One region of the Shewanella sp. HL-SH2 genome, then DNA from elsewhere that is predicted to be linked to it. Evidence: predicted binding sites of a transcription regulator. Region 1 holds the regulator's gene; each other region holds the start of a gene.
What was found. Region 1 encodes sigma-54, which starts transcription at its own class of promoters, with help from an activator protein. Its sites were predicted from a motif close to GTTGGCACGNNNNTNGNNT; they were not measured.
Positions count from the first base shown of each region.

Region 2: ACRWP9_RS08515 (flagellar hook-length control protein FliK) is a predicted target of sigma-54. The motif match lies at 6,016-6,034, and genes of this name have one in related genera.
Region 3: ACRWP9_RS15990 (YggN family protein) is a predicted target of sigma-54. The motif match lies at 2,858-2,876, and genes of this name have one in related genera.

Region 1 covers NZ_CP195035.1:1,065,219-1,075,315, reverse strand. Annotated here, with positions in the region: gene mlaF (phospholipid ABC transporter ATP-binding protein MlaF) at 1-462, opposite strand, end outside; gene ACRWP9_RS04720 (calcium/sodium antiporter) at 693-1,655, shown strand; gene ACRWP9_RS04715 (KpsF/GutQ family sugar-phosphate isomerase) at 1,690-2,667, shown strand; gene kdsC (3-deoxy-manno-octulosonate-8-phosphatase KdsC) at 2,670-3,236, shown strand; gene lptC (LPS export ABC transporter periplasmic protein LptC) at 3,233-3,793, shown strand; gene lptA (lipopolysaccharide transport periplasmic protein LptA) at 3,780-4,367, shown strand; gene lptB (LPS export ABC transporter ATP-binding protein) at 4,364-5,095, shown strand; gene ACRWP9_RS04690 (RNA polymerase factor sigma-54) at 5,256-6,749, shown strand; gene hpf (ribosome hibernation promoting factor) at 6,776-7,063, shown strand; gene ptsN (PTS IIA-like nitrogen regulatory protein PtsN) at 7,066-7,509, shown strand; gene rapZ (RNase adapter RapZ) at 7,506-8,363, shown strand; gene ACRWP9_RS04670 (HPr family phosphocarrier protein) at 8,397-8,672, shown strand; gene ACRWP9_RS04665 (hypothetical protein) at 9,017-9,166, shown strand; gene ACRWP9_RS04660 (transposase) at 9,198-9,446, shown strand; gene ACRWP9_RS04655 (ABC transporter substrate-binding protein) at 9,840-10,097, shown strand, end outside.
Region 2 covers NZ_CP195035.1:1,949,478-1,959,574, forward strand. Annotated here, with positions in the region: gene fliE (flagellar hook-basal body complex protein FliE) at 1-87, shown strand, start outside; gene fliF (flagellar basal-body MS-ring/collar protein FliF) at 152-1,831, shown strand; gene fliG (flagellar motor switch protein FliG) at 1,824-2,876, shown strand; gene fliH (flagellar assembly protein FliH) at 2,980-4,146, shown strand; gene fliI (flagellar protein export ATPase FliI) at 4,115-5,455, shown strand; gene fliJ (flagellar export protein FliJ) at 5,531-5,977, shown strand; gene ACRWP9_RS08515 (flagellar hook-length control protein FliK) at 6,172-7,938, shown strand; gene fliL (flagellar basal body-associated protein FliL) at 8,056-8,580, shown strand; gene fliM (flagellar motor switch protein FliM) at 8,609-9,637, shown strand; gene fliN (flagellar motor switch protein FliN) at 9,648-10,031, shown strand.
Region 3 covers NZ_CP195035.1:3,679,549-3,689,645, forward strand. Annotated here, with positions in the region: gene ACRWP9_RS15980 (DUF885 domain-containing protein) at 1-65, shown strand, start outside; gene ACRWP9_RS15985 (LysR family transcriptional regulator) at 511-1,452, opposite strand; gene ACRWP9_RS15990 (YggN family protein) at 1,921-2,772, opposite strand; gene glsB (glutaminase B) at 3,008-3,922, opposite strand; gene ACRWP9_RS16000 (50S ribosome-binding protein YggL) at 3,923-4,249, opposite strand; gene trmB (tRNA (guanosine(46)-N7)-methyltransferase TrmB) at 4,276-4,992, opposite strand; gene mutY (A/G-specific adenine glycosylase) at 5,152-6,270, shown strand; gene ACRWP9_RS16015 (oxidative damage protection protein) at 6,273-6,548, shown strand; gene ACRWP9_RS16020 (YceI family protein) at 6,846-7,433, opposite strand; gene ACRWP9_RS16025 (cytochrome b) at 7,467-8,018, opposite strand; tRNA gene ACRWP9_RS16030 (tRNA-Phe) at 8,403-8,478, shown strand; tRNA gene ACRWP9_RS16035 (tRNA-Thr) at 8,486-8,561, shown strand; gene nagP (N-acetylglucosamine MFS transporter NagP) at 8,855-10,097, opposite strand, start outside.

The DNA of each region.
Region 1 (10,097 bases):
CTGCATTCCGCCCGATAACTCACTAGGCATCATATAAGCTGCGCCACGAAGTCCAACGGCTTGTAATTTCATTAGCACAATCGAACGAATAATCGTTTCTGGTAACCCTGAATGTTCACGTAATGCAAAAGCGACATTATCAAACACATTCATGTCAGTGAACAAAGCACCACTTTGGAATAACATGCTCATACGTTTGCGCACTTGATATAGCTCAGTACGGGATAATTGATGCATATTGAGGCCATCAAATAATACTTCACCTGAATCGGGCGTTAACTGAGCACCAATTAATTTAAGTAAGGTAGTTTTACCAATACCACTAGGGCCCATAATAGCGGTGACTTTCCCTTTTGGGATCGTTAAAGAAATATCATCATAAATGACTTTCTCACCACGACTAAAGCCAAGGTGTTTAATTTCTACAAGCGGATTTTGCAACACGGTTGATGTCTCAGACATAATATTTGAAGAGATAGCTGCCATCCCGGCGCGTAAATGAAGGTTAAATTTTACGTGAATGTTGTTCACCTAACAACCTCATCACGATAAAAATACTCAAACCTTAAATGAAATTAATCTTAAACAAAGATTAATCGACTGATTGATTAGCTTATTTATACTTATTGCAGCTTTCAATTTAGGTCATTTACAGGGAAAATGCTCATGTTCAAATAAATTAAAGGGATGACATGTTAGTTAATATTTTGATGCTTTGCGTTGGGCTAGCAGTACTGGTAATAAGTGCTGACAAATTTGTTTATGGCGCGTCTGCATTTGCCCGTAATCTTGGCTTACCTCCCATGTTAATTGGGCTTACCATAGTCGCTATGGGCAGCTCTGCACCAGAAATGTTTGTTGCGGCAACGGCATCTATGGAAGGCATGAACGATACCGCTATAGGTAACGTACTTGGCTCAAACATTGCCAATATCACTCTTATATTAGGCATTACAGCTTTACTTGGGGCAATCAGCGTTAGCTCTAAAACCTTAAAACGTGAAGTGCCACTCATGCTTGCTGCAACTTTATTAGCGGGATATTTGATCCATGATGGATTTCTGACACGGGTTGAAGGAATGATTTTAGTCGTGGCTTTCTTGCTTGTTATGGGCGGATTTATTTATCAAGCTTTAAGCAATAAAGATACTGACCCCCTTGATGCCGAAATCGACAGCGAGATCCCTAAAGATGTCCCTACTTTTAATGCTATCATGTGGATTATTATCGGCATTGTGTTTTTACCACTCTCAGCTGGTTGGATGGTAGACGGAGCTGTAGGTATTGCAAAAATTTATGGTTTGTCTGATTTAGTCATTGGACTGACCATCATTGCTGTTGGCACTAGCTTGCCAGAATTAGCGGCGTGTATCGCCGGAGTGTTAAAAAAAGAACACGATTTAGCTATTGGCAATATTGTCGGGTCTAATTTATTTAATATTCTTGCGGTTTTAGCTATTCCAGGGCTAATCTCACCAGGTGAGGTTGATGCGACAGCGGTAAACAGAGATTTTTACATGGTACTGGGCACCAGTGCCGCATTAGCAGTGTTAGTGTTATCCAGCGGTGCAAAGCGACAACTTACGCCTTGGCATGGCGTTTTATTACTATTAACCTTTGTGGCTTACCAATACGTTGTATTCAACGCTTCTTAATGGAGCACAAAGGACTTTACCAAGAGAGACATACATGGCAAACCAAACTCAATTTCGTCAATGGGGCCGTAAAGTCATTGATATTGAAAAAGCAGCACTTGAACATCTCTACCAATTTGTAGATTCAGATGCGTTCGGGCAGGCATGTGAATTAATCATGCAATGCAAAGGTAAAGTTATTGTAATGGGCATGGGGAAATCTGGCCACATCGGTAATAAGATTTCAGCCACATTTGCCAGTACAGGCACGCCAGCTTTTTTTGTTCATCCAGGAGAGGCCAGCCATGGCGACCTTGGCGCATTAGCTAAAAACGACATTATTTTAGCTATTTCGAACTCAGGTGAATCAAGTGAAATTTTGACATTAATGCCTGTTATTCAACGTATGGGCGTTCCTGTGATTGCAGTTACTGGTAAACCAGACTCTAATATGGCGAAGCTGGCAAAAGTGCATTTATGTATTGAAGTGCTAGAAGAAGCTTGCCCCCTTGGGTTAGCGCCAACATCAAGCACGACGGCGACATTAGTCATGGGAGATGCTTTAGCGGTCGCCCTATTACAAGCAAAAGGTTTTACCCGTGATGATTTCGCCCTCTCACATCCGGGGGGCTCTTTGGGCCGAAAATTATTACTCAAGGTTAATGATGTGATGCACCAAGGCAAAGATCTCCCCTTGGTACAGCAAGATATTTGTATCACTGAAGCCTTGTATGAAATATCAAATAAAGGCTTAGGTATGACCGCGGTTGTTGATGGTAATAATGTTTTAGTCGGTATTTTTACTGATGGTGATTTACGACGTGTTATCGATGCAGAAGTCAATCTTCGCACCACGCCTATTTCACAGGTTATGACCAAAAAATGTGTCACTAGCCCGGCTAACATCTTGGCCGCTCAAGCGTTACAAATAATGGATGAGAAAAGCATTAATGGTTTGATTGTGGTCAATGACGCACACCAGCCTATTGGTGCATTGAATATGCTCGATATGGTCAAAGCAGGAGTAATTTAAACATGACAATAAATACGCACACTCACCAAGGTTTTTATGGCCCTATTAGTGATGATATTTGGCTGCGCGCTCAAAAAATTAAACTGCTTATTTGCGACGTTGACGGTGTTTTTTCTGACGGCCGTATTTACCTTAATAATAGCGGCGAAGAGTCAAAAGCATTCCATACACGAGACGGATATGGCGTTCGCTCAATATTAACCAGTGGCATTAATGTGGCGGTTATTACCGGACGAAAATCTAAAATTGTCGAAAATCGCATGACAGCTTTAGGCATCAAAGATATCTATCAAGGAATAGATGATAAATTTACTCCCTACGAGGAATTAATCAAAAAATATAACGTTACTGCTGAACAAGTAGCTTATATTGGCGATGACATGGTAGATTTACCTGTGATGAAAGTAGTGGGACTTGCTGTCAGCGTGGCCGATGGACATCCTTACGTGAAACAACATTGCCATATGATAACCACCATTAAAGGTGGTAATGGTGCCTTAAGAGAACTCACTGATTTGTTGTTATTAAGCCAAAATAAATTTGAAAGTGCCCATGGTATGAGCATATGAATCGAACCACACTGGCTATTTGTGCATTTTTTGGCTTAGCCTTGGTATTGTATTGGCAAGTACAAGTCAAACGTAACCAAATGGCGTTAATTAAAGATCCTAGAATTGAGCGACCTGATTTTGTGGCTGACAATCTTCGCACGACAGAATTTAATAAACTCGGGTTTATTGACAGCAAAGTTAGCGCCGAGCATATGGAACATTTCACCAGCACAAATACCACTTCATTTACTGCGCCTGTACTACTTCTTTACCCTGAAAATGGTAAAGCGCAGTGGCAAATAACAGCTAAAAATGCGACCTTAGATCAACATTCAAATGAAGTCAGTTTACATAACGATGTAGTAATTGATGCCATTGATATTGAAGAACCATTACAATCACTTGAAACTCAACAAGTCACCTTTAATTTAAACACTATGATAGGTCGTTCTGAAGAGTCAGTTACCATTAAAGGTAATGGTTTTATTATTCAAGGCTTAGGGCTATTTGCCGATCTCAATGCAGAACAAATTACCTTACTCAGCCAGGTAGAAGGGACATATGAACCACATTAAGTTTTTAACCACATTGCTCGGTAAAAGCAGTGTTATTTGCACTTTAGCGATTAGTGTATTGGCAGGCAACGCCGTAGCTAAAGAAGGCGATTTGAAGCAAGAGCTTAAAATTGCAGCCGTAAGTCAACGAGCAGACGTTAAAAATAATCAAATTATTTTTAACGGCCCAGTAAAAATTACCCAAGGCTCGATCAATATCGAAGCCGATGAACTGCGGGCATTTTCAGCTGAAAACGGCCAGACTAAAACGCTCATTGCGACCGGTAACCCTGCTACATTTTCACAAGAACTTGATGATGGTCGCATAGGTACAGCAAGCGCCAATGAAATTCGTTATGACTTAGCAACAACTGGACTGTTATTAACAGGTAACGCTAAGCTAGATCAAGCAGGCAGTAAAGTGACGGGTAACGTGATCCGTTACAATATCAATGCTCAGGAACTTATCGCTGAAAGTACCGGTAAAGGTGAAGATCGTGTTATTACCATTATTCAACCGGAAAATTTCCAAAATGATGAGTCACCAGCACAAAAATTACCTGAAATCCCGTTAAAAAAGCAAGGTAACCAATGACCCAAATTACCTTAACAGCTGAGAATTTAGCTAAAAGCTATAAAAGTCGTCAAGTGGTTAAAAGTGTCAGCTTAACTGTAAAAACAGGCCAAATTGTCGGACTACTTGGTCCCAATGGCGCAGGTAAAACGACCACGTTTTATATGGTTGTTGGTTTAGTCAAAAGTGACCATGGCCGCATTTTAATTGATGACGATGACTTAACTGCTGACCCAATGCATTTACGTGCGCGAAAAGGTATTGGCTATTTACCACAAGAAGCCAGTATTTTTAGAAAACTCAGTGTGCACGATAATATTATGGCCGTGTTGCAAACCCGAAAATCGATGACTTCGGATGAGCGAATTCAGGAACTGGAGCATCTTTTAGAAGAATTCCATATTACCCATATTCGCGATAGCTTAGGCATGTCGCTATCTGGTGGTGAAAGACGACGGGTAGAAATTGCACGCGCTTTAGCAGCCAATCCTAAATTTATATTGTTAGATGAGCCCTTTGCGGGTGTTGACCCTATTTCAGTGATTGATATTAAGAAAATTATTCTGCAACTCAAACACCGTGGCCTAGGCGTATTAATTACTGATCATAATGTCCGTGAAACACTTGATGTGTGTGAGCGGGCATATATTGTTAGCCAGGGGAATTTGATTGCCGAAGGCACCCCAACTGAAGTACTCAACAATCAGCAAGTTCGAGCAGTATACTTAGGCGAACAATTCAAGCTATAGTTAATCTAAATAGGATCTGAAGCACTTGCTTGGCAAAATGTTTCTGGCGACTAAGCTAATTGATCGTGTATAGGTAAAGTAAAACCATTTGTTAAAAAATTGCGACTATCACTCACTTTAATCAGTGTAGAAAGCCGAATTCTTCTAGGGATCAGCAGTAATGAAAGCTTCACTCCAACTTAAAATGGGTCAGCACCTCACTATGACCCCACAGCTGCAACAAGCTATACGTTTGCTGCAGTTATCATCTTTGGAGTTACAGCAAGAAATTCAACAAGTATTAGATTCCAATCCTTTGCTTGAAATGGAAGATGAATTTTCAGCACTTAGCAACAAAAATGATAACTCCAAAGACCTATCAGAAACTGACTTCAATGAAGTAAGCGCACCTGTAGTCGAAAAAGACACTTCAAATGTCGACACCGCAGAGTCAATGACTAAAGAGCAAATGTCTGAAGACTTGCCAATGGACACTACCTGGGATGAAGTGTACAGCGCCTCCCCAATGGCAAGCCCTGGTTCGGGTTCTGGCAGCATGCCAAATGATGACATGCCCTTCCAAGGTGAAACATCCGAAGGATTATACGAGCATTTAGAATGGCAAAAAAATCTAACCCCTTTTTCTGAAACAGACCTCGCTATTGCCACAGCCATTATTGATGCCATTGATGACACAGGTTATCTCACCCAAAGTACTGAAGATATTTTAGAAGCTATGGGCGATGATTCTGTCGAATTAGACGAAGTCGAAGCGGTACTAAAACGTATACAACATTTCGACCCTCTGGGTGTCGCCTCACGTAGCTTAAGTGAATGTTTATTGATTCAACTTGTTCAGTTTGCACCAGACACGCCCCATATTGATAATGCCAGAATGTTAATCAAAGATTATTTAGATTTGATTGCTGGACGTGATTTTCGCACACTCATGCGCAAAACTAAGCTAAAAGAAGATGAGCTGCGCGAAGCAATTGAATTAATTCAATCTTTAAATCCACGTCCTGGCACGATGATCACCCCACCGGATGATGAATATGTTATCCCAGACGTGTCAGTGACCAAAAAGAATGGCCGTTGGGTGGTTGAATTGAACCCTGATAACATGCCAAAAATAGGTATTAATCAACAATATGCCGCCATGGCAAAAAGCAGTAAGAGTTCAACAGACACTCAATTTATTCGAGGTCACTTACAAGAAGCCAAATGGTTTATCAAAAGCTTAGAAAGCCGCAGCGACACCCTGCTTAAAGTATCCAATTGTATTGTGCAATTTCAGCAAGGTTTTTTTGAGTACGGTGCTGAAGCCATGAAGCCTATGGTGTTGAATGACATAGCTGAAGCTGTCGAAATGCATGAGTCCACTATTTCGCGTGTCACCACACAAAAGTATATGCACACACCGCGCGGACTGTTCGAACTTAAGTATTTTTTCTCTAGCCATGTCAGTACTGATGATGGCGGAGAATGTTCGTCTACAGCAATTAGAGCTTTTATTAAAAAGCTGGTTGCTGCTGAAAACCAGAAAAAACCACTAAGCGACAGTAAAATGGCAGATCTTCTGGCAGAACAAGGGATTAATGTTGCACGTCGTACCATAGCGAAATACCGCGAAGCGATGATGATCCCTCCCTCAAACCAACGTAAGAGTTTATAATCTACCTAGGCAATTGGAGGATAAATATGCAAATCACCTTAACGGGTCATCATATTGAAATTACTGAATCACTAAGAGAATATGTCACAAGTAAGTTTACAAAACTTGAACGACATTTCGATCAGATCAATAATGTCCACGTAGTATTAAATGTCGAAAAGCAACAACAGATAGCTGAAGCAAAAGTCAGCTTGAATGGAGCTGAGGTATTTGCGACATCTGAACATGCTGACATGTATCACGCTATAGACGCCCTGATTGATAAACTCGATCGTCAGGTCATTAAACACAAAGAGAAATTAACTAAGCATTAATGATGGAACTTAGTACCATCCTGCAGCCGGAATGCACCTCCTGTGCCACACCGGGCAGTAAGAAAAAGGTACTGGAGCTTATCAGTGATTTAGCTGCAGCCCAGTACCCATCCCTCTCTTCACAAGAGATTTTTGAAAGCCTAGTGGCTAGAGAAAAAATGGGTAGCACAGGAATAGGCTCTGGCATTGCAATCCCGCATGGTCGTTTAACGTCCATCGTTCGCCCTATCGCGGTTTTTATAAAGTGCGAAGAAGCGATTTCATTTGATGCTATCGACAAACAACCAGTGGATCTCTTATTTGCATTACTGGTGCCAGCAGACCAGTGTCAGCAACATCTCAGTACCCTATCCTCAATGGCTGAAAAGTTATCGGATAAACATATTCTTAAGCAGTTACGAAAAGCAAGTAACTCAACTGAACTCTATCAGGTTATCACAGCATGAAATTAGTCATTGTATCCGGTCGTTCGGGCTCAGGTAAATCTGTCGCACTTAGGGTACTAGAAGACCTAGGTTACTATTGCGTTGATAACTTACCACTGCCCTTAATTGGACGGCTATTAGAACAGCTTAGAAACACCAATGAACTGGTGGCTATAAGTGTTGATGTTCGAAATATAGAAGAGCAAGGTAAAGTATTACAGCAGCAGCTAGCGTGGTTATCTGAGGATACGGAAGTCATAAGCTTTTTTTTACAGGCAAGTGATGAGGCACTACTAAAACGTTACAGTGAAACCCGACGACTACATCCTTTATCGAAAAAGAATATGTCCCTACAAGATGCGATTCAATTTGAAGGTGAGCTACTAGCGCCTATTTCTGAATACGTGGACCATTTTATCGATACATCTAAGCTAAATATTTATCAACTTAGTGATCAAGTACGTGAAATTTTAATGGGCAGTGTTGATAAAGAGTTAGTGATCAATTTTGAGTCATTTGGTTTTAAATATGGTATGCCCGCCGAAGCCGATTTTATGTTTGATGTACGCTTTTTACCTAACCCACATTGGGAAATAGAATTACGCCCCTTTACTGGATTAGATGAACCGGTACAGGAGTTTCTTGGCCAGCAACCGCTGGTAAATAAATTCATTTGGCAAATAGAAAACCTATTTGAAACATGGATGCCCCACTTAGAGCGCAATAACCGCAGCTACCTAACCATAGCTATTGGTTGTACTGGTGGCCAGCATCGTTCAGTTTATATCGCCGACCAGCTTGCTAAACGTTTTTCAAGTGGTAAAAAACATGTTGTTCAAGCAAGACATCGAGAGCTTATAAATAAGCACAAATAATCGCAATAAAGTTACTTGTCGGAACTTAACTAAATGAGTCTTTTACAGCGCCAAGTCATCATATCAAACAAGCTTGGTTTACACGCACGAGCGGCGACCAAACTGGCTATTCTTGCTAATGCATTCAATGCCAATGTTACCCTGATCCAGGGTGATAAAAAGGCCAGCGCCGCCAGTGTTTTAGGCTTATTAATGCTTGAAAGTGGCTTAGGTAAAACCATAGATATCATAGCTGAAGGGCCAGATGCACAATCTGCGCTTGATGCTATATGCGATTTAATTAATGACAAGTTCGAAGAAGGTTGTTGATCCTAATCACTTCCCCCAGCGATTGAATCTACTTTTTCATCATGAACCCACCTTTGCTTTAAAATAGCTAACCGTGTTTAATTTATTGAATTCCTCGCTTAACCAGAGCTAAGTTGAGGTTAAATTAATGCAGTTAGGATAATTTAAATCTCCCTCCGAATTAGTGCAATTGCACCATTATATTGCATACCCTACGACCACCACAGAAACCATAAAATCATAACGCATTGAAAATGAATAAAAAATAAATAAAAAAATAGTTGGCACGCTCTTTTCATATAGTAATTAGTACCTACAAAGTGGTACTAGATTTAAAGCTAGCAAGACTTATTGGAGAGAGCACTATGCGAAATACACAATTAACCTTAAATACGATTAATACTGTTTTTGGACATACTCTTAAATTGGCTAGCCCAATTTTTACAAAAATTCAGCAACACTACACATTTTTTGCCAATGTTGGTTTTAGTCAATGGGAAGTTGAAAAACGATAAATATCTGCATTCAAAAAAGTGGACTTTGATTATGAAAAAATACCTAAGCAATCGTTATCCAGACACACTAATCAATCAAGTGGTTAATCAAGTCACTAACCATAACCGCTTGTTATCAGAAGTAGCCAAGGAATATGGCGTTTCATCTAGAGTGGTATACCAATGGGTAAAATCAACGACTGAACCCGTTGAGGTTAAAAAAGATCTAATCACAGAACAAATAGCCACTTTACAAAGGCAAATCCAAAGCTTAAATAAACAATTGCAAATGATTGCATAAACCAGTTTCGGCAAGGGTGTTTGGATATATTCAATTATTCCCCAGTAATGGGATATATCAATGCAAACAACAACCACACATAATAATATGGCGCTAGAAGCCTAATAGTGACGCACTAACACCCTTGCCACTTTATCCGCACGACAATCCACAAGACAATCCACAAGACAATCCACAAGACAATAATTAGGCTAAGCCTTATTTAGCCCCTTAATAGTGAGTAATATTTTTACCGTTAACGCCAGCATTGAGATAATAAGGATTAGTCAAATTCAGATTGTAACTACGACTTTTTACTTACTTCTATAATAATTAACAGTTTTTTACTCAACAATTTAGCGAACATGTCTTTTAGCCACTACACTTACCATTATTAACTAAAATCAATTATGTATGAAATTTCAACTCCCAGTATTTATGTTGCTTGTTGCACTATTATTCGCATGTCAGCCCGATTCAACGGTTACCCCACAAAACAGTACGGTTAATGTTATCAAGATTGCAGTGTCTAATACTCCCTTATCGGCGCCTTTATTTATTGCACATAAAAAGGGTTTTTTTAAGCAGCATGGCTTAAATGTTGAATTAATTGAACACGAAGGTGGGGTAAAATGTTTTGAAGCACTTATCACTGAACAAGTCGATTTTGCC
Region 2 (10,097 bases), 880 kb from region 1:
AAATCAGGCGTAGCATTTGAAGCGACTGTGCAAGTCAGAAATAAACTGGTAGAAGCTTATAAAGAAATCATGAGTATGCCGGTATAACTTGCATCACAAAGACGTTATTAAAGCAGTATAAAAGTAGGGGCATATTGTGAGCACAGACATAATGGTAGGTTCAGATGCGGCAGTTGATGCCGGTATTCAGCAAGAGAATAAGTCTGGCTTGTTGAGCAATGTGGGCGGGGCAGACATGATGCGTCAAATCACTATGATTTTGGCGTTGGCAGTGTGTTTAGCCCTAGCTGTTTTTATTATGATGTGGGCACAGGAGCCTGAGTATCGTCCATTGGGTAAAATGGAAACAGCTGAAATGATCCAGGTACTGGATGTACTTGATAAAAATAATATTAAATACCAAATCAGTGTTGATGTTGTTAAGGTTCCTGAAGATCAATACCAAGACGTTAAACTGCTGTTAAGTCGTGCTGGAGTCGAGAGTAGTGCCAAAAATGATGACTACTTAAGCCAGGATAGTGGCTTTGGGGTGAGTCAGCGTATGGAGCAAGCGCGATTAAAGCACAGCCAAGAGTTAAATCTTGCCCGTGCTATTGAAGAATTAAAAAGTATTAGCCGTGCCAAAGTTATTCTTGCACTGCCTAAAGAGAATGTTTTTGCCCGTAACGCATCTAAGCCAAGTGCTACAGTTGTAGTCAATGTGCGTCGAGGCGGCCTAGGCCAAGAAGAAGTCGACGCTATTGTTGATATCGTAGGCTCCGCGGTACAAGGTCTTGAACCTTCGCGCGTGACAGTAACAGATTCTAATGGACGCTTATTAAATTCGGGCAGTCAAGATGGAGTATCAGCACGTGCCCGTCGTGAACTTGAGTTAGTGCAACAAAAAGAAGCAGAATACCGTAAAAAGATAGATTCAATTCTTATGCCTATCCTTGGTCCTGAAAACTACACCTCTCAGGTTGATGTCAGTATGGATTTTACTGCGATAGAGCAAACCTCAAAACGCTATGATCCTGATTTACCTGCATTGAGCAGTGAGATGACTATTGAAAGTAAATCATCTGGTGGAAGTGTAGGCGGAATACCTGGTGCATTAACCAATCAACCTCCCATGGAGTCTGATATTCCTACTGAAGCTGGGGGCGGTGGGTCAGCATCATCAAAATCATCGGATACTCATCGAGAAGCTACCCGTAACTTTGATTATGACACGACAATTAGTCATACCCGCCAGCAAGTAGGGCAAGTTCGTCGGGTGAGTGTGTCTGTGGCAATCGACTTTAAACCAGGAGAGGCGGGTGAAGATGGCCAAGTTAGCCGGGTTGCGCGTACGGAACAAGAGTTAACTAACATTCGTCGGTTGCTGGAAGGTGCAGTAGGCTTTAGTAGCCAACGTGGTGATGCGCTTGAAGTGGTAACTGTGCCGTTTATGGATCAGCTATTAGAAGAACTCCCCGCGCCAGATATGTGGGAAGAACCTTGGTTTTGGCGTGCAATTAAACTGGTGCTAGGTGCATTAGTGGTCTTAGTTCTTATTCTTACGGTAGTGCGCCCTATGCTTAAGCGCCTTGTTAACCCTGATGGTGTTAATATGCCGGATGATGTTCGTTTGGGGCATGAACTTGCTGAAATTGAAGATCAATATGCTGCAGATACGCTAGGTATGCTAAATACCAAAGATGCTGAATACAGCTATGCTGATGATGGTTCAATTCTTATTCCGAATTTACATAAAGATGATGATATGATTAAGGCGATTAGGGCACTGGTTGCAAATGAGCCGGAATTATCCACTCAAGTAATTAAAAATTGGTTACAAGACAATGGCTGATAATAAAACAGATAAAAAAGAAAAAGCTGAGAAAGTCGGTTTTGATTCTGATTCTTTAAGTGGAATTGAAAAAACGGCGATTCTATTGCTAAGTTTAAGCGAAGCCGATGCAGCGTCAATTTTAAAGCACCTTGAGCCTAAACAGGTCCAGAAAGTGGGTATGGCAATGGCGGCGATGGATGATTTTGGTCAAGAAAAAGTCATTGGTGTGCATAAGCTTTTTTTAGATGAAATTCAGAAGTTCTCTTCAATTGGTTTTAACAGTGCTGAATTCGTGCGTAAGGCACTAACAGCTGCGTTAGGTGAAGATAAAGCCGGTAATTTGATTGAACAAATTATCATGGGCAGTGGTGCTAAAGGCCTAGATTCGCTTAAATGGATGGATGCACGCCAAGTGGCGACCATTATTCAAAATGAGCATCCGCAGATCCAAACCATTGTTTTATCTTATTTAGAACCGGATCAAGCGGCTGAAATTTTTAGCCAGTTCCCCGAAAATACTCGCCTTGATTTAATGATGCGTATTGCTAACCTTGAAGAAGTGCAGCCCGCAGCATTACAAGAGTTAAACGATATTATGGAGAAACAGTTTGCTGGCCAAGGCGGTGCGCAAGCAGCGAAAATGGGCGGTTTAAAAGCTGCGGCCAATATCATGAACTACTTAGATACGGGTGTCGAAAGTCAGATTATGGAAACCATGCGTGAATCTGATGAAGAAATGGCACAACAAATTCAAGATATGATGTTTGTGTTTGAAAATCTTATTGATGTTGATGACCGTGGTATTCAAGCATTACTGCGTGACGTACAACAAGATGTACTAATGAAAGCGCTCAAAGGTGCTGATGATGCATTGAAAGAGAAAATATTAGGTAACATGTCTAAGCGTGCGGCAGAGTTACTACGCGATGATCTTGAGGCTATGGGACCAATTCGTATCAGTGAAGTTGAAGTGGCGCAAAAAGAAATTTTATCGATTGCCAGACGTTTATCTGATAGTGGTGAGATTATGCTTGGCGGTGGCGGCGGTGAAGAGTTCTTGTAAGGAGCACTTCAGCCCATGACGAATGGCAATTGAACTTTCGAAGTGACATCTATTTCGAAAATCAACATGTCACAGCAGGAATGTATATAACATTGGCTAAACTATGACTGACTCAAAAATATCCAAGAAAGTGTTAAATGTTGAGGATGAACATGAGTTCAGCCATTGGCAGCTGCCGGATGTCACCGAAGATATTTCAGCTAAACCCTCAAACCTATACGGTAAAAAAGAAGGTGTATATCAGTCTTCTGTTGCAGTGGTTGATAAAGTCGTGTCTATGCCGACTATGGCTCAAATTGAGGAGATTCGAGCAGATGCAGAAAACGAAGGGTTTGAGCAAGGCAAACAAGAGGGGCTTAAACAGGGGCTTGAACAAGGTCGACTAGATGGATTAGCCCAAGGCCATGAAGAAGGTTTTACTCAGGGGCAAGAGCAGGGTTATGAAGCTGGAATGGTTAAAGCCAATCAACTAGCAGAGCAATTATCCTCATTAATCAATCAGTTTCAACAGCCTTTAGCTATTTTGGATGCTGAAGTTGAGTCAGAAGTGTTAGCAATGACATTGGCGTTAGCCAAAGCCGTTGTACAACAAGAACTGAAAATGCATCCAGAGCATATTGCAGCCACTATTCGTCAAGGCGTAGATGCTCTGCCAATAAAAGAGCAACGCGTAAAATTAAGATTGCATCCTGATGATGTTGCTTTAGTGATATCTTTATACGGTGAATCACAATTAACCCAAAATGATTGGCATCTAGAAAGTGACCCAAGTTTATCGGTAGGTGATGTATTTATTGATAGTACACGTTCAAATGTTGACTTACGTTTATCACAACGTATTTTACAGGTATTTGGCAGCCTTGATGAACAATCAGCTCAGTTAGCTCGTCAAGTTCAGCTGGCAAAACATGAAGATAGCGTTTATACCACAACACAAGTTGATACCGACCTATCATCTGTTGATGTTAGTTCTACTCACGACAACAATCATGATAAAAATCACAATGATGATTCAAGCGATGAACATTCGACTGTATCTGAGCCTGACGCCACAGCGTCATTAATCGACAATGTGCCAGAGTCAATTTCTGAAACACCAACTGATGCAGTTGGTTCAGCACAAGCGGCTATAGATAAAGAGCAATCAGACTCACAATCACAATCTCTCGAAGCAGAAGCAATTGACATAGCTTCATCTAAACACGCTGATACGCAAATTACTGAGCAAGGTGAAGTTGATGAAAGACCGCCAACATCAGTTACTGAATAAACTTAAAACCCATCATCTTAAGGTTGCTCCTGTACGCCCTATTGCTAGCGGCCAGTTAGTGCGTGTTGTAGGGTTAACGCTAGAAGCGACTGGGTGTCGCGCACCTGTGGGCAGTTTGTGTTCAATTGAAACTATGGCTGGTGAGCTGACGGCTGAAGTTGTTGGATTTGATGATAAATTATTATATTTAATGCCTGTTGAAGAGCTTCGGGGGGTATTACCTGGCGCAAAAGTGCAGCCTTTAGGTGAGCAAGAAGGCTTAAAAGTAGGCTTAAGTTTATTAGGGCGCGTATTAGATGGCAGCGGTCAGCCCCTTGATGGGCTGGGCCCATTAACCACAAGTGAACAGGCTTCTCGTCATCCTCCTTATATCAATCCCTTATCTCGACGTGCAATTACCGAGCCTTTAGATGTTGGGGTTCGTGCTATTAATGCCATGTTAACAGTGGGTAAGGGTCAGCGAATGGGCTTATTTGCTGGTTCTGGTGTGGGTAAGAGTGTTTTATTAGGCATGATGACCCGTGGTTCAAATGCCGATGTTATTGTCGTTGGGCTCGTTGGCGAGCGTGGCCGAGAAGTTAAAGAGTTTATAGAAGAGATATTAGGTGATGAAGGACGTGCCCGTTCAGTTGTTGTAGCAGCACCTGCCGATACCTCTCCATTAATGCGCTTGAGGGCATGCGAAACATCGACTCGTATAGCAGAATATTTTCGAGACTTAGGCTATAACGTATTGTTATTAATGGATAGTTTAACCCGTTATGCTCAAGCTCAACGTGAGGTGGCTTTAGCGATTGGTGAGCCGCCCGCAACAAAAGGTTATCCACCTTCCGTGTTTGCTAAGTTGCCTAGATTAGTTGAACGTGCGGGTAATGGTGGCCCAGGTCAGGGGTCTATCACGGCTTTTTATACTGTCTTAACCGAGGGGGATGATTTGCAAGACCCTATTGCTGATGCATCGCGGGCTATTTTAGATGGCCACGTGGTGTTATCGCGTCGGCTTGCTGATTCAGGCCATTATCCGGCAATTGATATAGAGCAATCCATTAGTCGCGTAGCGCCTATGGTGATCAGTGATGAACACTTAGAGGCAATGCGCCGCGTTAAACAAATGTACTCTCTTTATCAACAGAATCGAGATTTGATTTCTATTGGGGCATATTCTCAAGGGAGTGATCCACGGATTGATAATGCGATTAGGTTACAACCTGCAATGAATGCCTTTTTACGTCAGGGTTATAAAGAAGCGATTAGTTTTGACAGTAGCGCTATTATGATGACGCAAATAGCGGGTCAATGTCAGAATTAATTCAAAGCAATATTTATTCTACTGTTGATTTATCAGGTGTGTTGATTTATTCGGTGTGTTGATAAGAGGTAACCTATGGCAAGTGATCCGTTATTTACCGTTCTCAAATTAGCGACTGAAGCTGAAAGCCAAGCCGCCATGCAGCTTAAGTCGGCGCAATTTGAAAAACAGAAACGGCAAGGTCAGTTAGATGCGCTAAATAACTACCGTCTCGATTACATGAAGCAAATGAAAAGCCAACAAGGGCAAAGTATTAGCGCCAATCAATATCATCAATTTCATCAATTTATTAAACAGGTCGATAGTGCTATTACTCAACAAGTAACAGCTGTTCAAGACGCTGAATACCAGATAGGTTATCGTCAAACTCATTGGCTTGAAAAACAACAAAAACGTAAAGCCATTGAAATGTTGTTAGCCAACAAAGCAGAAAAAGCACAAGTTGCAGAAACTAAGCGCGAGCAAAAAATGTCTGATGAGTTTGCAATGCAACAATATATTCGCCAGCGCTTAAATAAGTAGCTTTCTTGATAAGACGATAATCAAATTGCAACTATTATGTTGGCACTTTTATTGCTTAGTATCTACTACGTAATAATTAATCGTCATTGAAGTGGCGTTGTGACATTTTATTTAGCGTGTTATTGGGCGGTAGATTAAATACACAAAAGATGATTGATTATCTTCTTTTAGATTGAGTTTGTGGAGCATATATAATGCAACAGATGAGTAATATTCTCTTAACTGGTACGAGTAAGTCTACAGGCTCACAGGCTAAAGATGCTATTCAAGTATCTGAAAGTAAATCATTTATAGATGAATTTAATCAAGCAAACCAAATGTCTTCTTTTCAATCGGCTAAACTTGTTAATACGAGTAAACAGTCTGAGCAGCCTGCAATCACCACTATTGAAGTTGACTTATCAGAGCCTCTAGAGGGAACTGATATTGAGCTTATTTTCGCTCAATTAGACATGGCGCAGTCATTTGACAAGTCAAAGGGTGACGGAAAAATATTGCCGATATTTGAGGTTAAGGGTGAAAGTAATGTTACAGATGATGGCAGTCTTGATGCTATAACGCAGGCTTTATCTAACATTGATGGCATTGATGGCATTGATGGCATTGATGGCATTGATGGCATTGATGGCATTGATGGTGAAATTGATTTTGACGTTTTAGATAATCAACTCGCTAGTAATGACACTGATAGTGACATTACTAGCATAGAGCCATTAGAAAGTAGCCTGTTTAGTAATATGATTCAATTGCCGCTTGAAGGTGAGTCTAATGACGTATTTTTGGCGTCATTATCTGATTCTGAAAAAGAATTGTTGAGTGATTTTTCAACTTTATCAGCAGAACAGTTAATTGCCCTGAGCCATGATGATTTAGTTAGCCTTGTAGCTGACTTTAATTTACAAGCTCCGGTGCTTGATGAATCTATTTTAGACTTAGCAGCTAAAAATTTAGAGGTTAAATTGGATCCTATTGCTGCTAGTTCACTTAATGATGTGTCTTCAGCGATTACAGAGCCTTCTCCTAATGCTTCCACCCAAGCTACGATGTCTACTTCCTCGCAAGCTACGATGTCTGCTTCCACTCAAGCTACGATGTCTACTTCCTCGCAAGCTACGATGTCTGCTTTGGTTGATGCTAATATGGTTAAAGATATTATTAAAGACAGTGATGCGACTAAATTAGTAAATGACTCTTTGGGTCAAAAAAATACTGCTTTTTTTGCCTCAGCGAGCACTCAAGACAATGATAATATTCTAGGTGATAAAGTCTCTAATCCAGCAAGTATCATTGACCCAGTGGCTACTGTGCCGGGCGACTCAAAAACGCCAGCTTCTGCTGAGTCGCTTAAAACAGCTTCTGTTGCAGCGTTAACCAATATAGATAGCGAATTAGCCAAATCAGCTCGTATTGACGTTTTTGGTGCTCCGGATGAAGCGATTGATGTAAAGGCGATGCAAAATCAAAGTAGTTTAACCCCTATTCATAAAAGTGATGTACCGCAGTTTCAATTATCTTTAAAGCAGCAGGGTGAATCTCAAGTTCAAATGCAGGAGATGATTCAACGTTTTTCACCTGTAATGAAGCAGCAATTGATCACTATGGTAAGCAATGGCATTCAACAGGCGGAAATTCGCCTTGATCCACCTGAGTTAGGTCACTTGACGGTTAAAATTCAGATAAATGGCGATCAAACTCAAGTACAGTTTCATGTTACGCAGTCACAAACTCGTGAATTGATTGAGCAAGCAATCCCTAGATTAAGAGACATGTTAGCGCAAGAAGGATTACAACTTACCGACAGCCAGGTTTCTCAAGGTGGCGGAGGACGGGATGGACAGCCGCAAGACTCATCGGAACGCTATGCTGAACAGCAAGATATGGATGAAAATTCCGCGGTAGAGCATTCAATGTTTCAAAATCATCCAGAGAGTTTGCAATCAGGTATAGATTATTACGCTTAAGTCGGTAATCTATAGCATAATTATTATCTTAAAGGTTCATAAGCTAACTAAGCAGTTTATGTTACCCTTATTTAGATATTCACATAGTTGATACGTATAATTTGTTTAGGGATCTCCATGGCTGAAGAGTTAGAGCTTAATGAAGCAAGCAGTGAACCAAAAAAATCTAAAAAATTAATCCTTTTCGGTGGAATTGGGCTAGTTGTAGCATTATTAATTGGGGGAGGAGCATGGTTTTTTCTAGGCTCTGACGAGCCTGCTGCAGCAGCTCAAAGTGATGATGTTGGTGCGGTTACCGAATCCTCTTCTCAAGCACCAACTAATGAAGCAAATTATGTCGGTATGCCAAGACCATTTTTGTTCAATTTGCCTGGGGTCGATAGATCTCGTTTAGTTGAAATTAAAGTGCAATTAATGGTGCGTGGTGCTGATGATGAAACTGCAGTTAGAAAGCACATTCCCTTAATTGAAGATGCTTTACTAACCACTTTTAGCGGTGCAGATGTTCAAAAGTTAAGTACACAAGCGGGTAAAGATGAAGTACGTCAATTGGCGTTATTAAGTGTACAAAATACCTTGCAACCTGTTACTGGAAAGCCTCTTGTTGAGAAAGTGCTATTTACTGGTTTTGTGATGCAATAATCCAGATGGATAGAGTTAAGGTGAACATGTGAGTGATTTATTAAGTCAAGACGAGATTGACGCACTATTACATGGTGTTGATGATGTTGATGAGGATGATGGTGATATAGGTGGCGAAGATGCGCGATCTTATGACTTCTCGTCTCAAGATCGTATCGTTCGTGGCCGAATGCCGACACTGGAAATTGTCAATGAACGATTTGCTCGTCATCTACGGATCAGCATGTTTAATATGATGCGCAGAGCGGCAGAAGTGTCTATCAACGGTGTGCAAATGTTAAAGTTTGGCGAATACGTGCATACGTTATTTGTGCCAACTAGCCTAAATATGGTGCGTTTCAGCCCTTTAAAGGGAACTGCGCTAATTACTATGGAAGCGCGCTTAGTCTTTATACTGGTAGATAACTTTTTTGGTGGTGATGGTCGCTTTCATGCAAAAATTGAAGGCCGTGAATTTACGCCGACAGAGCGAAGAATTATTCAGTTATTATTAAAAATCATTTTTGAAGATTATAAAGACGCTTGGGCACCCGTGATGGATGTCGAGTTCGAATATTTGGACTCTGAAGTTAACCCCGCAATGGCTAACATTGTTAGTCCGACAGAAGTGGTAGTGATTAACTCTTTCCATATTGAAGTGGACGGCGGTGGTGGTGATTTCCACATCACGCTGCCTTATTCGATGATAGAGCCTATACGTGAATTACTTGATGCAGGTGTGCAAAGTGACAAACAAGATACCGACATGCGTTGGTCTCAGGCATTACGTGATGAAATTATGGACGTGAAGGTTGGTTTTGACGCTAATATTATTGAACACGAAGTGACGCTTCGTGATGTCATGGGGTTTAAAGCGGGTGATATTATCCCGATAGATTTACCTGAACATATTATGATGCGTATCGAAGATTTACCCACTTACCGATGTAAATTGGGGCGTTCACGCGATAACTTAGCGTTAAAAATTAGTGAAAAAATTCCGCGACCTGAAACAGTAAAGTCTGAGTTGCAATTGGTAACACGAAAAGGTAAGTCGCGTGATATTTCAGAATTATAAGGTGATGTAAATGAGCACAGAAGATACAGGCGATGATTGGGCAGCTGCAATGGCTGAGCAAGCAATTGAAGAAGCTGAACAAATTGAACTGGATGAATTAGTTGATGATTCAAAGCCGATTTCTAAAGAAGATGCAGCTAAATTGGATTCTATTTTAGATATTCCTGTGACTATCTCAATGGAAGTTGGGCGCAGTTTTATCAGTATTCGTAATTTACTTCAACTTAACCAAGGTTCAGTTGTCGAGTTAGATAGGGTGGCAGGTGAACCATTAGATGTGATGGTCAACGGTACCTTAATTGCCCATGGTGAAGTAGTTGTGGTCAATGATAAGTTTGGTATCCGACTGACTGATGTTATTAGTCAAACTGAGCGCATTAAAAAATTAAAATAATATCAATAAAATTTATTGCATTTCTTTTTACTGTTCTTTTTATATTGTGCTTTAATCATAAATAGT
Region 3 (10,097 bases), 1.7 Mb from region 1:
ATGGACCGTTACCATTAGATGTACTGGAAACTAAAGTGAACCGCTGGGTTAAATCGATTAAGTAACGACGTTACGATAAGATGAGTTTTTGAAAATAAAGCAGCGACCATGGGTTGTTGCTTTTTTTTACACAAAAAAATAACCCCAGACAAAGTCTGGGGTAAACCAATAAAACTAGGATGATGGTTTCAAAGCTAACATTGTTTTAATTATAAACTGCTGCCAGCCGTGACTCAAAATTTGCGAAGTGGCTGATTTGTACACGCTAATGAAAAGGGGTCATTTCTCAAAATCGTATTTATTCAAATCATTTCGAATCAACTGACATCTATTGTATTCAAATAAGAACAGACTGCAACACCCCCATGGTAAGCAACGGTTAAACCATTGATTTACTAATTTAGCTTTTACTGCATAATAATCAGCTTAAGCTTTTGATAAAAAACACAAATAAAAAAGCCATGCTGGGCTGCATGGCTTTATTCTATTTTAAGAACAATGTTTTCAAAATTACTTACGTAATTTATACAAATGTTCGAATTTAACGTCCCAATATGGCGATGTACCAATATGGCCTTTAATGAAGTCAATAAAGGCACTAACTTTAGGAGCTAAGTGCTTACGTCTTGGGTACACGGCTTGCAAAGGTAAATTGTTGGTCAATTGCCAATCTGTCAGTAAAGGAACTAATGTGCCTTTCTCGATTTCATCTTCCATCAGATAACTAGCAAGATAGGCTATACCTAACCCGCTAACGGCTGCTGATTTTAAAGCCGGTGCATTATCAACGCGGAAATTACCTGATACACCAATCTCACAATAATCGTCACCTCGCTTGAACTGCCACATACTGTGTTCATGCCATTCACCTTGGTAAACTAAGCAATTGTGTTCAACAAGCTGTTCAGGGCGCGATATGTTACCGTGCTTAGCCACATACTCAGGCGATGCTGCTAATAAGAACTGGCACTTCATTAATGGACGAGCCACCATGCCTAAAGGGAGTTGCTCAGACATCGTTAGCAACAAATCTAAGCCTTCACTAACAACATCAACCTTATGGTCCAACAAACTTACCTGCAACTCTAGATCAGGATGTTTAGCCATAAACGCTGGTAGTGCAGGGATAAGATGCATGGTACCAAATGATTGTGAAATTCCCACTTTAAGTACACCACGTGTTGCATCATTCAAATTATGCACACTGGAAACCGCTTGTTCAGCATCGCGCAGCAGCTCTTCACCTTGTAAATAAAGTAAATTACCCGCTTCAGTTAAACTTAAACTACGAGTTGTTCGCTGAATAAGCTGCACGCCTAATTTATGTTCTAAATCAGCTACCTGCGTACTTACTTTAGATTTGGATATTCCAAGGCGTCTTGCAGCAGCACTAAAACTACCTGCACGAGCAACATGGGTAAAAATGGCAATTGGTTCTAACAGTTCTAACATGAAAGTCGCCTTAAGCTGTTACGACATTGAAAACGATTTTCGGCAATTTCTTTACTCACTTTATCTTCCATGAATGTCATATCAATGGAAGCCGTTGGCTTAAATAGCATTATTAAACATTAAATAAATCCAATAGGTTGTAAAGTTACGCCAATTATCCGAAAAACTAGCAAAAATTTAAATAGAGTGCATTTTTCTTATAATTTTTATGAGTATAACAAAAAACTATATCATTGCTCTATATTTATAATTGAGAATTTTTTTATCAGAACAAACTTGCTAGTTTACTTGAAGAGGTGCTGCAGGAAGGTACATAACGAATATAAAAAGCCCCCTGCCAAATAAGCACTAGCAGGGGGAAAGTCAGGTGACATACATAAGACATTGAAACCAATGATTTACAAAGTCTTCCTCAAGTTAACGCGCTTGAGTCGCGTAAAATTTATCGGGTAAGGGAAGTAGAAAAGATTATTCAGATAAAGGCTGCGCCTCTAAACTGGCTAGTTTGTAAGGTGCCAATTGTGGAATATCTTTTCTAAGTTGATTTTCTAGTACCATCAACTTTTCAAAATCGCCGCAGACTTTGTCAGCTCGGCCTTCTAAAGCCTCAGATTGTGATTCCATTTGTAATTCAATATCTTTACCTACATTTTCCATTTTAGTCGCAAAAGCATTCATTTTCTGTTCGAATGATCCACCTTCTGAAGACATGATCTGGCTTCCCATGCTCATCATCAAACTTCCAATTGAGTTTGAAACAATGTTTTCCATTTCTTGCTCAAACTCATCATTAAAGGTTTCTTCTAAAGACGATTCTGTTGAACCAATGAAAAACATATCACCCTGCTGATAAGCCATAGTATCTACACGTTGCTCAATACCATCCATCAATTTATCGATTTGGCTACCGGCTGCGTCACCAAGCAACGGAGTCAGCGCCATTGTAACTGCCTGGGTTGCCAAGGTAACAACTTCACCAACTAGATCTATCACCTCAGGCACCTGACGAGAGACTTCATCAGAGTATTGAGTTAATGTTTTTTGCTGAGCAGCCGTTAATTTTACCGGTTTTCCTTCAACGAATAACTGACCAACTTCAACACGGTATTTTTCTAACCCCTTTTCACTGACCTTAACGGATTTAGGCTCAACAGTTACGTCGTAGTGCAAGGTGACATTACAGCTTTGATCGTTCAAAGACATTTTAGCCATTGCAGGGGTGAACGCGCCGGCAGTAAAAATCAGTCCAGAAAATATAAGGCCCGTTAGTAATTTCTGGCTATTAAGCGTGCTTTTAGTGACTTGATTATGTTGAGTCATTTAATAAATCCTTTTGCTATACGGGAATCACAATTGACTAAGAAGAAGCAGTCAATCAACAATTATTGATAAGTTACTAATGACATAGCATGTTGTGTGCCAAAATTAATAAGCCGCTTTATTTCAGTTACTTAAAACAAAATCAAAGATAACACTAACCGAATAACTTAATTGCATTAGCCAAAAAAACTAAAACTTAGTTAAATTAATCATTTTTATCTAGATTGAAATATGTTTAAAAGATCGAGCGACCTAATTTTTGACAAAGATGTTCTAACATTGCGGTTCCGGCCAATGAATTGCCATTACCGTCTAATTCTGGAGACCAAACGCATACTGACATATCACCAGGGATCACGGCAATAATACCGCCACCGACTCCACTTTTACCCGGCATACCAACCCGATAGGCAAATTCTCCCGCACCATCATATAAACCCGAGGTTGCTAACAGGGCATTGAGTTGCCTTGTTTGTATAGGCGTTATCCATTGTTCACCTGACAAGGTTTTACCGCGATTAGCCAGGTAAAGCATCGACTTAGATAAGTCAGCACAATTCATTTTTAAGGCACAGTAATGAAAGTAGTTTTTAAGTACATTTTCAACTACGCCGTTAAAATTACCAAACGATTTCATTAAGTAAGCAATCGCCGCATTACGCGCACTAAAAGCAAATTCAGAATCAGCTACTACTTTGTCGTAACTTATAGTTGGATTCATACTCAGCTTACGCACCACTTCTAACATTTGATGTTTTGGTGCACTGCTTCTGGTTTGTAACAAATCAGCAATGACTAACGCGCCAGCATTAATAAATGGATTACGCGGTTTACCCCGCTCTAATTCAACTTGAACTAGTGAGTTAAAAGAATGCCCTGACGGTTCTTTGCCTACTCGGCTCCATATTTCATCTTCACGATAAAGATTGAGCGCGAGGGTGAGACTAAATACTTTTGAAATAGATTGGATAGAGAAGGGTTCAAGATAGTCTCCAGCTCCAATTGTTTGACCATCAACTGTGGTTACTGCAATTGCAAGTTTAGTACTATCAATATTGGCTAATGCCGGTATGTAATTGGCTACTTTGCCTTTACCTAAAAGCGGCCGAACACTGTCGACCGCCTCTTGTAATAATGCTTGGTTTAGCAATTAACCCCACCAAATATCATACAAAGTTGTAGCTTCTACATCTTTTACTGGTTTGCTTTTCCAAAAATCAGTAATCACTGCAATGTCTTCATCGGTACATTTACCAATGTGTTGAGTCGCAATAATACCTTGCCATTCTTTATGTCCGCCGCCATGGAAACCTAATTGGCGAGGCTCGATCACTTCATGAATAAATTGATCGATTAAGCTATCAATATCTTGCTCTGACACAGACTCTTCAAACGTCCATTGGATGTCAAAACCAAACTCTTGGAACTCATCAACTCGTAATTTCTTACGTAAACGACGGCTACGATTTGTTGCCATGATACTTTCTCCTAATTTAGACGTTATTAACTAATACGTTCGAACATAATATCCCAAACACCATGGCCTAAGCGATGACCCCGGGCTTCAAATTTTGTTAATGGGCGATAATCTGGTCTTTCAACCACTGTGCCAGTGGCTGATTGGTTTTTATAACCTTCAGCAACTTGCATTACTTCAAGCATATACTCGCTGTAATTTTCCCAGTCGGTCGCCATATGAAATACGCCACCAATTTTAAGTTTACGGCGAATTAGCTGCGCAAATTCAGGCTGCACTATACGACGTTTATTATGACGTTTTTTGTGCCAAGGATCCGGGAAGAATAACTGCACACGTGATAATGAACCATCTGCAATACTGTGTTCTAGCACTTCCATTGCATCGTGATGATAAACGCGTAAGTTAGTCACTTGCGCTTCACCTGCATCGCCTAAACATGCGCCAACACCTGGTTTATGTACTTCAATGCCTATGTAGTTAAGCTCAGGTGCAGCTTTAGCCATTTGCACTAAAGAGCCACCCATACCGAAACCGATTTCTAATACGGTATCAGCTTCACGGCCAAATACTTGGCTGAGATTTAATGCTTCAGGACTGTAATCAAGCCCCATTGCTGGCCAATGTGATTCAATAGCTTGTGACTGACCTTTAGTTAAACGGCCTTCACGTAATACAAAGCTTCTGATTTTACGAAGGTACTTACCTTCTTCATTAAATTCAGCTGTAGTAACGTCGCTCATTTTTGCCTCTTTATTACAATGGTGCAATTTCCACCGAAACGGCCCGGATCATAATAGTTAATCTTAAATTTTTTATTTCAGCGGCACAGTATACCTAATCTACTAACAATTGTTTATATAAACCTTGTTTGATTATAGGCGTATCGCTACACTGCCCGCATGAAAATAGCAGCCACTTTCGCTGAGCGTATTATCGCTTGGTATGATGTTCACGGTCGTAAAAAATTACCGTGGCAGATCAATAAAACCCCATATAGAGTATGGGTTTCAGAGATAATGTTACAACAAACCCAAGTTGCAACAGTGATCCCCTATTACGAAAAATTTATGGCAAGGTTTCCTACCGTTGTCGATTTAGCAAATGCGCCACAGGATGAAGTGCTTCATCTTTGGACTGGCCTTGGCTATTACGCCAGAGCCCGTAACCTGCATAAAGCCGCTATTTATGTTCGCGATGTGTTTAAGGGTGAATTTCCCATTGAATTTGAACAAGTGCTAGCATTATCGGGCATTGGCCGTTCAACCGCTGGAGCCATTTTGTCATTGTCACTTGGCCAGCAGCACCCTATTTTAGACGGTAATGTTAAACGCGTATTGGCTCGACATGGTGCTGTTGAAGGATGGCCCGGACAAAAGGCCGTTGAACAAGCCCTGTGGCATTTAACGGAACAGTTAACTCCAAGTGATGATGTGCAAAAGTACAATCAAGCTATGATGGATTTAGGCGCTAGCATTTGTAGCAGAAGCAAACCTCAATGCGCATCTTGTCCAGTAGCCATTGATTGTATTGCTCAACTTAGTGGCAAACAAAGCCTATATCCGGGTAAAAAGCCTAAAAAGACAATTCCGACTAAACAAGCCTGGATGTTAGTCATGCTTCATCAAGGCCAAGTACAATTAGTACAACGTCCACCTACTGGCATTTGGGGCGGATTGTGGTGTTTTCCACAATTTGATGACCAAGCATCAATAGAGCAGTATTTAGCGTTACAGTCGCTGCAAAAATCTGCCATTGACTTAGTAGGTTTTCGGCATACATTTAGTCATTTTCATTTAGATATTCAGCCTATTATGGTTGAAGTGTCTACTCAAAATGACGTTAGAGTTCCACAGGAATTTACTGGGGTGATGGAACAAAGTCCACCACTCTGGTATAACATCAAGCATCCAGCCAAAGTCGGATTAGCCGCCGCAACAGAAAAGATTCTTGCCAATCTTGGTGCGGTGTTAAATCAACAGTCTGATTCTGTCGCTTCCCCCGTTCACGTTAAGGAGTAAACATGGCTCGCACGGTAAATTGCGTTCATTTAAACAAGTCAGCTGATGGCTTAGATTTTCAACTTTATCCAGGCGATCTGGGTAAACGTATCTTTGATAATATTGGCAAAGAAGCGTGGGGTTTGTGGCAGAAAAAACAAACCATGTTGATCAATGAGAAAAAACTTAGCATGATGAATGTTGAGGACCGTAAGTTTCTTGAAGAGCAAATGGTTAACTTCTTATTTGAAGGCAAAGACGTTGAAATCGAAGGCTATGTGCCACCAGCCGAAGATTAATTCAATTCCTTCTGCTTTTGATTAAAGGATAAGTTATTTACTTATCCTTTTTTATTGATGCTATTCCGGCTAGAAACCTCCTTCATCTATGTAACCTTAAACGTGCCTGTATCAACAAAGAGCTCACTACCCATTCCCTAGCGTTAAATATAATGACTGATATTTATCATCACTTGATATCTGCAGTAGTTTAATTGCTCAAATAAAAACGGCCTGTAATCTAGATTACAGGCCGTTTCTGATACTAAAGCAGCCAAACTATTACAGATTAGCCGTTATATCTTAATTATGACTTTATTACTTCTTGATCCCTTCAACAACTAATTCAAGCTCGACATTGGCAGATGCAGGGCCAAGATCCATTTTTATACCGTAATCTTTCATTTTAAAGCTGGTTGTTCCGGTAAAACCTGCACGGTATCCGCCCCATGGGTCGTCACCTTCGCCAATCATCACCGCATCAATCGCTATAGGCTTAGTCACGCCGTTAAAGGTAAAATCGCCATTAACAACAAACTTACCCTCGCCTTTATCTTCTACCGACGTTGATTTAAAACTAGCCTGCGGGAATTTATCGGTATTTAAAAAATCAGCGCTACGTAAATGCTTATCACGCTCAGCATGATTTGAGTCAACGCTAGTGGTATTGATGTTTACTTTAATATTACCTTTGCTGACATCTTTACTGTCGAAGCTAAAATCACCAGAAAAATCATTAAAGCGCCCCATCACAAAGCTATAACCTAAGTGGCTTACTTTAAATTGAATAAAAGCATGGGCACCTTGGGTATCAATAACGTAATCAGCTGCGTTGGCAGTACTTGTGGCAAACATAGGCGTTAGCATTGCCGTGCTCATTAATGCTGCTATTAGATGTTTTTTCATGTTAATCCTTCCTTTGTATAAATGATTTGGTGATTATTTATGCTTAACCCATAACATACGGGTTAAGGTTGAATCTTTATCAATAAAGTGATGTTTTAACGCACCGACTGCATGGACTATCACCAGAGTAATTAAGCTATATGCAGCATATTGATGGAACAGTCCGGCTAAGTCAGCCTGGTCGGTAAATAGCTCACCGACACCGGGTAACTCAAACCAGGTAAATACCCATATTCCACGTCCATCAGCGGTCGAAATTAATATTCCTGATACCATAATGGCTATCATCAGGACATAAAGTAATTTATGTACCAAATGAGCGCTGCTTTTCTCCCAGGTTTTATGGGTTGAAATGGGATTAGGTTTTACGGTTGTTGCTCGCAAAAAAACTCTAATAAGGGTTAAAAATAATAATATAACCCCGACACTTTTATGAATATCTGGTGCGGTTTTATACCAACTACTGTAATAGGTTAACTCTACCATCCAAAAACCTAGGCCAAATAATCCTATGACAGCAATGGCGGATAGCCAGTGAACTAAGATATTAAGCAACCCATATCGAGTCGGAGTATTATTTAACATAAACAGATCCTTGTTTTTTACTCAGTAACTGCGACTATAACGAATCTAAACAGTCTACTTACTATTTATTGAAATAAAACCTCTAAAAATTGTTAAAATCATTCTAATAAATAGAACTATTGTAAAAAATGGATATTTACTCGCTAAATACCAGCTAATAACTCTATCTAAATAATCATTTCAGCTCATGTTTGCCTTAAAAATCTGCAATAGTATTTAAAAAAACACCATCTTGCGCACAAACTAACCGAACGAGTAAAAACTTTTAAAAACCACTTGCACGATAAAAACCATCACTATATTATGTGCGCACTCCAGACGAGACAGGCCTTACTTAGTAAGATTGTTGAGTGTGAAGTAGATAACTAGACACTTAGTTTAGTTGCCCGAATAGCTCAGTCGGTAGAGCAGAGGATTGAAAATCCTCGTGTCCCTGGTTCGATTCCGGGTTCGGGCACCACAATTTAGCCGGCATAGCTCAGTTGGTAGAGCAACTGACTTGTAATCAGTAGGTCCCGAGTTCGACTCTTGGTGCCGGCACCATAAAAAACAAAAAAGCCACTCAATGAGTGGCTTTTTTGCATCTGAATATTAGCGATTTAATTAATCCTTTTATCTCAAGCATTGTCTCAGCCCGCCTATCACTGTATCCCCCTTCATCTAAAGCATTAAGAATAGAAAGTATCAATAATATAGCAAAACACATCGAACCATCAGCTAATACTCAAACTGCAGCCCTGAATCTTATTAATCGGTTCGTTACTCATTATTTGATGAAATAAAAAAGAACGCTTATGCGCTCTTCTTTATTGTTAGCAGGACTTGATAATAAAAAGCTATCTCCAACTTTTCATTTTATAGCCTTTAACTGCATAGAATAGGATGAATAAGTAACATGGGAACATCACCATATAACCGCCCTGCATACCTAATGAGGTTGCAGAACTGGTTAATCCCCAAAATAATGGTCCAAAAGCGCCACCGGCAATACCCATAATTAATAAGGCAGAACCCGTACTGGTTAACTTACCCATACCTGACAATGCTAATGGCCATACCGCAGGCCAAACAATGGCATTAGCCAAACCTAAAAAGGCGATCATCAGTAAAGTATCAGGAAGCTGAGCACCACCAAATGGGACTAATAATACATTGGCAATAGCATAGGACTGACTGTCACCAAATACGATGCCAGCGGTTAACACTAATCCCAAAATAGCACTGACCATTAGTGCGTTAGGCTGTGAAATAAACCGCGGGATACAAATGATACCTAAAGTATAACCGAACACCATACACAGCATAGTATATGAGGTCATTACACCATAATTTTCAACGCCCAGAGTTAATGCAAAGGTACCAATAGTGTCACCAGCAATCACTTCAACGGCAACATAGACGAATAAAGCGACCACACCTAAAGCTAAGTTAGGATGGGCCAAAGCTTGTTTAATTTGACCTTTTTCAGAACCTTGTTCTTGCTCATCTTTTTCAAGCTCAGGCAGTGGTGATTTTTTAACGGCTATAGCCAAAATACCAATAAATATTGCCATACCTAAGTAAGGATAAATCAAGCTATTAGCCATTTCATCAATTTGAATTTGACTTAGTTCAGTACCAACACGATCCTTAAAACTGTCTAAGATTAACGCTGTGAATACCATAGGCGCAATCACGCCCGCGCCTTTATTCAAAATACCCATCACACTGACGCGAGCAGCCGCTGATTCTTCAGGGCCTAGGCGAACTACATAAGGATTTACCGCGGTTTGCAGTAACGTTTGCCCCGTTCCCATAACTAGCTGCGCAAGTAAAAATAATACAAAAATTTGCGTTTGTGCGGCAGGAATAAACAATAATCCGGCTAGCATCATGACCCCCATACCTAATGCCATGCCATTTTTGTAACCCACTTTACGGATCACCCAGGCAGAAGGTAATGCGGTGAAGGTTACCGCAATGTAAAATGAGAATAATATCAGCGAGGCTTGAAAGGGAGTCAGTTGCAAAATTTGCTTAAGGTATGGCATCAAAGAGCCATTCAACCATGTGGCAAAGCCAAGAATAAAAAACAGCACC